DNA from 2 places in the Dietzia sp. ANT_WB102 genome. Region 2 is predicted to be linked to the other one. Evidence: riboswitches for the same ligand, from Rfam matches in the RefSeq annotation. Region 2 holds a riboswitch; the other holds the start of a gene.
What was found. A riboswitch is a leader RNA that binds a small molecule or an ion and turns the genes downstream of it on or off. The one in region 2 is predicted to bind cobalamin.
Positions count from the first base shown of each region.

Region 1: linked by a shared signal. The riboswitch ahead of FQ137_RS03925 (ABC transporter substrate-binding protein) and the one ahead of FQ137_RS03430 (VWA domain-containing protein) in region 2 are both predicted to bind cobalamin.

Region 1 is NZ_VOBA01000001.1:866,542-869,783, forward strand. It holds gene FQ137_RS03915 (ABC transporter ATP-binding protein) at 1-13, opposite strand, end outside; gene FQ137_RS03920 (iron ABC transporter permease) at 10-1,038, opposite strand; gene FQ137_RS03925 (ABC transporter substrate-binding protein) at 1,035-1,952, opposite strand; cobalamin riboswitch at 2,042-2,177, opposite strand; gene ggt (gamma-glutamyltransferase) at 2,236-3,242, opposite strand, start outside.
Region 2 is NZ_VOBA01000001.1:760,629-763,870, forward strand. It holds gene FQ137_RS03430 (VWA domain-containing protein) at 1-1,999, opposite strand, end outside; cobalamin riboswitch at 2,021-2,193, opposite strand; gene cbiT (precorrin-6Y C5,15-methyltransferase (decarboxylating) subunit CbiT) at 2,270-3,242, shown strand, end outside.

The DNA.
Region 1 (3,242 bases), 110 kb from region 2:
GGGTGGTGGTCATATGTGCCCCCGGCTGCGACGCAGGACGATGAGGAAGAACGGAGCGCCGATCGCCGCGGTGACCACGCCAATGGGCAACTCGGCCGGGCTCGTCGCGGTGCGGGCGACGACGTCAGCCAGGATGAGGAAGGCCGCTCCGGTGAGTAGCGACACCGGCAGCAGCAGCCGGTGGCCCGGCCCGATGAGCATGCGCACGGCGTGGGGGATGACGATGCCCACGAACCCGATGAGGCCGGACACCGAGACCACCGCTGCCGTGCCGAGCGTGGCCACGCTGATGAGCACCAGCCGCACTCGTGCCGGGGCGATCCCGAGGGTCGCGGCCTCCGCGTCACCGACCGCCATGACGTCGAGGGTGCGCCGAAACAGGGCCATCACCGCCACTGACACGATCACATAGGGCAGCACCGTCCGCACGTCGGTCCAGCCGCTGGTCGAGACTCGACCGAGCATCCACGAGTACACCTGCCGCAGCGTGTCGTCATGACGTTGCATAAAGAACGTCTGGACAGCGCTGGCGAACGCCGCCACCGCGACGCCGGCGAGAATGATGACGACCTCGCTGCGCCCGCCGCCGACGCTGCGGCCCAAGGTGTAGGTGGCCAGTACCGCGATCATGCCGCCGGCGAAGGCAGCGGGCGGCACCATCGCCGATCCCATCGCGCCGCCCACGACGATGGCCAGGGTCGCGCCCAGCCCCGCCCCGCTGGACACGCCCAGCAGGTACGGGTCGGCGAGCGGGTTGCGGAACACGCCCTGGTAGGTGGCGCCGGCGATCGCCAACATCGCGCCGACGATCGCGCCGAGCACCACGCGCGGGATACGGATCTCCCACAGGATGACCTGCTGGCGGGCGGTGAACCCGGAGTCCACGTCGACCAGTGGTAACCGGTCGACCAACTCGAGCACCACGCCGCCCGGGGTGAGCCCGGCCGGGCCGATGAGCGTGCCCAGCAGGACGGCCACCGCCAGCAGCAGCGTCGCCCCGCCCAGCACCAGGGCGTGGCGAGGCGACGGGCGGGTCACGGGGCGGGCTGGTTCACGGGGATCTGCCCGACGATCGCGGCGACTTCGCGCATGAAGTCCACGACGCGCGGGCCCCACCGGCTGGACAGGTCCTCGTCGACCATGTGGACGCGATCTTCTCGGACGGCTGTCAGTCCGTCCCAGCCCGGACGCTGGGCGACGGTCTCGGGGGTGACGCCGCAGCACTGGCCGTCGGCGAGGAACACGACGTCGGGGTCGGCCTCGAGGATGAGCTCCTCGGACAGCTGGGGGTAGGTGTCGTCCCCGGTGGCGATGGAGGTCAGCCCCAGCAGGGAGTACACCTCGCCGATGTAGGTGGCGTCGGTGACGGTGTAGTAGGTGTCGTCGAGCTCGTGGAAGTACGACAGTGGGGTCTCGCGCTCGGGAACCGACGCGACGATGTCGTCGATCTCCCCTCGCATCCGCGAGACGAGTTCGGCGGCCTCGCCGATGTGACCGGTGGCGGCGCCGACCTGCTCGAGCTGCGCGTAGGTGTCGTCGAGGGTCTGTGCGGCCGGCAGCTGCAGCACCTCGACGCCGGAGCGTTCGAGCCCGTCCACGATGTCGCCGCTGTCGTCGGAGAGCACCACGAGGTCAGGTGCGTATCCCAGGATCGCCTCAAGGTTGGGCGTGTAGCCGGACAGTTCGGTGACCGGGGCTTCCTCCGGGTAGTCGGAGCGCTCGTCGACCGCCACGACCTGCTCCCCGGCGCCGACGGCGTAGAGCATCTCGGTGGTGGTGGGGGCGAGCGAGACGATCGCCTGAGGCTCTCCGGCCGCCGCGGTGGTCTGGTCCGCCGGGGCTGCGTCATCGTCGGCAGTGCCACTGCACGCCGAGGCGATCAGCGCGACGGTGGTCAGGGCGGCGGTGAGCATGGCGCGGGTTCGGGGCCGGCGGGTTCGTGGGGTGTGCATGACATCCTCCGGGAGTCGGAGGACGAAAGCAGCTCGGCTGCGACGTGGACGCCGCGGCACGCAACCGTCCTTCGTCCGAGGTCAGTTCGTACGGCGCCGCAGTACCGGCCGACCTGGCTTGCCCGCTCGAGGTGGGATCACAGTTGCGGGACAGCGCCGGATTCTCACCGACTTCCACCGCGTACCACGGGTGTCCGGCGCGGGAGCCGGACCACCTGAGGGTAGCCGAGCGGCGGGCCCGCAGCGGAACCGTCCGCCGGGCCCCGTGCCCCCGGTCTGAGCCTCACCCGCCCAGGACCACCCCCTCGCGCCGCGGATCAGCGCCGCCCACGAGGGTGCCGTCGCTCTGACGCAGGATCGCTGAGAGTCCGGAGGACTGGTCCTCGGTGGAGACCTTGTGACCGAGTTCGGTCAGGCGGCCCGTCAGCGCGGCGGCGTCACCGGCCACGGCAGGGTGCTCGCCGCCCACCGCGGTCTCGGGAGAGTTCGACGCCCCGAAGGACGGAGCGCCCACGGCCTGCTGCGGGTCCAGCCCCCAGTCGAACATTCCGACGAGCGTCTTGACCACGAACTGGATGATCCGCGACCCGCCGGGCGAGCCCACCACGGCCCGCAGTTCGCCACGGTTGAGGGGCGACCCGTCGAAGACCAGCGTCGGCGCCATGGACGAGCGCGGCCGCTTGCCGGGTTGGACCCGGTTGGCCTGCAGTTCTCCTGCCTCGTCGCGCGGTTCGGCGGCGAAGTCGGTGAGTTGGTTGTTGAGCAGGAAACCGTCGACCATCTGGAAGGAGCCGAATGCAGACTCCACCGTGGTGGTGAGCGCGGCGGCGTCGCCATTGGCGTCGACGATGCTGATGTGGCTGGTGCCGTGCTCGGGCCCGGTGAACACGCCGCGGGAGTCAAACGCGAAGTCACCTGGTTCGGCCTCGCCCATGGAGCGGTCGGGGTCGATGAGTTCGGCCCGCCCGGCCAGGTAGCCCGGCCGCAGCAGGGTCAGGGGAGAACCGAGGGGAGGCGGCACGAAGCGGGGGTCGGCGATGTAGACGTCGCGATCGGCGTAGGCGAGCCGTTCGGCCTCGGTCACCAGGTGGACGGCCTCGGGCGACGGCAGGCCCCCGTCGGCGTTGACGTCGACCGGTGGGTACGCGGCGAGGTCCTTGTCCGCCAGCATCGTCATGGTGGCATCGACCGTGGTGCCGCCGGATGAGGGCGGTCCCATTCCGCACACGGCGTGGTCCCGGTAGGGGCTGCACACGGGGTCGCGGGTGATCGCCTGGTAGCCGGCCAGGT
Region 2 (3,242 bases):
ACCGGTCCAGGGCGTGCGGGCCGTGGGTGGCGCGTCCGTCGGTGACGACGACGACGAGGGGCCGCCGCTGCGGATCGCGGACACTCTCGATGCGCAGGACCTCGGCTGTGGCGAGCAGTCCCTCCGCCAGTGGGGTGCGGCCGCCCGCCGGGAGCTGCGCCAGACGGGTCGCGGCGACGTCGACCGAGGAGGTGGGCGGCAGGGCGATCTCCGCGCCGGACCCGCGGAAGGTCACCAAGCCCACCTTGTCGCGCCGGCGGTAGGCGTCCAGTAGGAGGGAGAGGATTGCCGTCTTGACCTGCTCCATGCGGGTGCGCGCGGCCATGGAGCCCGAGGCGTCCACGCAGAACAGCACGAGGTTGGACTCGCGGCCCTCCCGGACCGCCGAGCGCAGGTCGCGGGACGTCAGACGCAATCGACCACCGCCCGGGCCGCCAGCCGGGCCACCGTCACGCCCGCGCGCCGACTGCCACGGCGCCGCCGCGCGGATGGTGGCGGGCAGGTGCACGTCGGAGCCGGTGAACCCGCCCGCGCCAGTGCGCCGACCGCTGCTCGTGACGGCCCGAGACCGGCGCCCCGAGACGCCCTGGCCGGTCCCGGCGACGGTGAGCAGGCGCGTGCGGTACGGCGCCGAGGCCGCCACGACCGTGCCGGGTGCGCTGTCGTCGCCGGCGTTCGCGGTCTGGGAGCCCGGTTCGGCCGTCGCGCTACCAGCGTCGTCGGCCGGGGTGTCGTCCTGCGGGTCCTCGTCGGCGTCGCCCGCATCGGTGCTGTCGGCCGTGTCGGCACGGTCCGGCTGCCCCGAATCCCCCTGCGCTGGGTGCTCCGCCGAGACCCCATCGGGAGTGCCCGCGGTGGCCGGAGCGTCCTCGTCGGCGGGGGTGTTGTCGGCCGCAGCGGCGTCTGCGGCGCTCGACTCGTCCGCACCCTCCGAGAGGTCGGCGTCGTCGGCCGGCCGAGTCTCGTCCCGGGGGTCGGGGTCGGGGTCGTCGTCGTCCCCCAAGAGCCGGTCGAGCAGCTCCTCATCGAGCCCCGGGGCGTCGAAGGGGGCCCGGCGGCGACGGTGCGGCAGCGCCATGCGGGCGGCGGCGCGGATGTCCTCGCGCGTGATGCGGACGCGGCCCTGCCAGGCGGCGTGGGCGGCGGCCGTGCGGGCGGTGACGATGTCGGCGCGCATGCCGTCCACGTCGAAACCCGCGCACACCGTCGCGATCTTCGTCAGCGCCCACGGCGTGAGCTCCACGAGGTCGATGAGCTCGCGGGCGGTGAGAATCCGCTCCCGCAGCGCGCGCTCGTCGGCGGCGAACGCGGCGATGAACGCGGCGGGGTCGGACTCGTAGGCGACCCGGCGGCGGATCACCTCGGCCCGCAGCTCGGGATCGCGCGGCGCGGCCACCTCGACGGTCAGCCCGAACCGGTCGAGCAGCTGCGGCCGCAACTCGCCCTCCTCCGGGTTCATCGTGCCCACCAGCACGAACCGTGCGGCGTGCTCGACCGAGACGCCGTCGCGTTCGACGGTGACCCGGCCCATGGCGGCGGCGTCGAGGAGCTGGTCCACCACGTGGTCGTGCAGAAGGTTGACCTCGTCGACGTAGAGGATTCCGCGGTGCGCCCGCGCCAGGAGGCCGGGTTCGAACGCCGTGACGCCCTCGCTGAGCGCTTTCTCCAGGTGCAGAGATCCGGCGATCCGGTCCTCCGACGCCCCGATGGGGAGCTCGACCAGGCGAACCGGCCGACTCTCGACGGGTGCGTCGTGGGGAATCGGGCCGTCCGGGGTCTCGGTACCGCGGTCGTCCGGCGCGGACGAGAATCGATCGCCGGACACGACCTCGATCGGCGGGAGGATCCCGGCGAGGGCGCGGACCATCGTGGACTTGGCGGTGCCCTTCTCGCCGCGGATGAGGACACCACCCACCGACGGCGATACCGCGGTGAGGGTCAGGGCCAGCGCCATGTCGTCGGAACCGACGACAGCGCTGAACGGGTATTGCAGTGGCATGGGGGCTCCCGCTCTCGTCTGCCAGGCTGGTCAGCGCGAGGCCGGTCTCCGGACTTCCCGGCTCGACCGACGCTCAGGCGTCGGAAGGCTCGGGTTACCGTAGCGGGCCCTGTGCCGGATTCTCACCGGCTTCCCAGATTCTCCCCGCCGACCGCGTATGGCGGCCGTGGGGCACCTCGTGCTGTGGGGGTGTTCGGTTGTGTTGAGCTCGAGGTTATCCCAGCGTCCTGTCGGCTGGGACGTCCGGGCTCGGCGGTAGTGTTCCGCGTCATGAACGCACGGGTGGTGGTCGTCGGCATCGGCGGCGACGGGTGGGCGGGGCTCGACGAGCCCCGCCGTCGCGCTGTCCTCGGCGCCGACGTGCTGCTCGGCGGGGAGCGGCATCTGGGGATGGTGCCGGGCGACGTGACGGCCGAGCGGACGCAGTGGCCCCGGCCGCTGCGGCCCGGGTTGCCCGCACTGCTCGAGCGGTACGCCGGACGCCGGATCGTCGCGCTGGCCTCGGGCGATCCCCTGGTCGCCGGGGTGGCCACCACCCTCATCGACCTGCTCGGCGCGGACGCGGTGGAGGTGCTCCCGGCGGTCTCGTCAGTCGCGCTGGCGCGCGCCCGGATGCGGTGGCCGGCCGAGACCGTCGCGGTGGTGCGCGACCACCGTGCGCTGGTGCGGGAGCTCGCGCCGGGGCGGCGGCTGCTCGTACTCTCTGCCGACCAGCACACCCCGGGGTACGTCGCGGCAATGCTGACCGGAGCCGGCTTCGGTGGGAGCACGCTGACCGTGCTCTCGGATCTAGGCAGCTCCGCCGAGGCGCGCTCCGATTGCGCGGCGAGCGACTGGGAGACCGGCCGCGAGGCGCCTGCGCTGCACGTCCTGGCCGTCGAGTGCGTGGCTGACGCAGCCGCCCGTCCGCTCGGGTGGGCGCCCGGGCTCCCCGACGACGCTTTCGCCAGCGACGGCCAGCTCACCCGCCGTGATCTGCGGGCCTCGGCGCTGTCCCGCCTCGCGCCTGCTCCGGGGCAGCTCTTGTGGGACGTGGGCGCCGGCGCCGGCTCGGTGGGCATCGAGTGGATGCGCGCCCACCCGTCGTGCCGCACCATCGCCGTCGAAGCCGATCCCGACCGGGCGGCGCGCGTCGAGCGCAACGCCGCCGCCCTCGGCGTGCCTTCGCTGGTCGTCGTCCACGGCCGGGTGCCCCAGGCTCTCGACGGTCTTCCCCGGCCCGACGCCGTGTTCATCGGCGGGG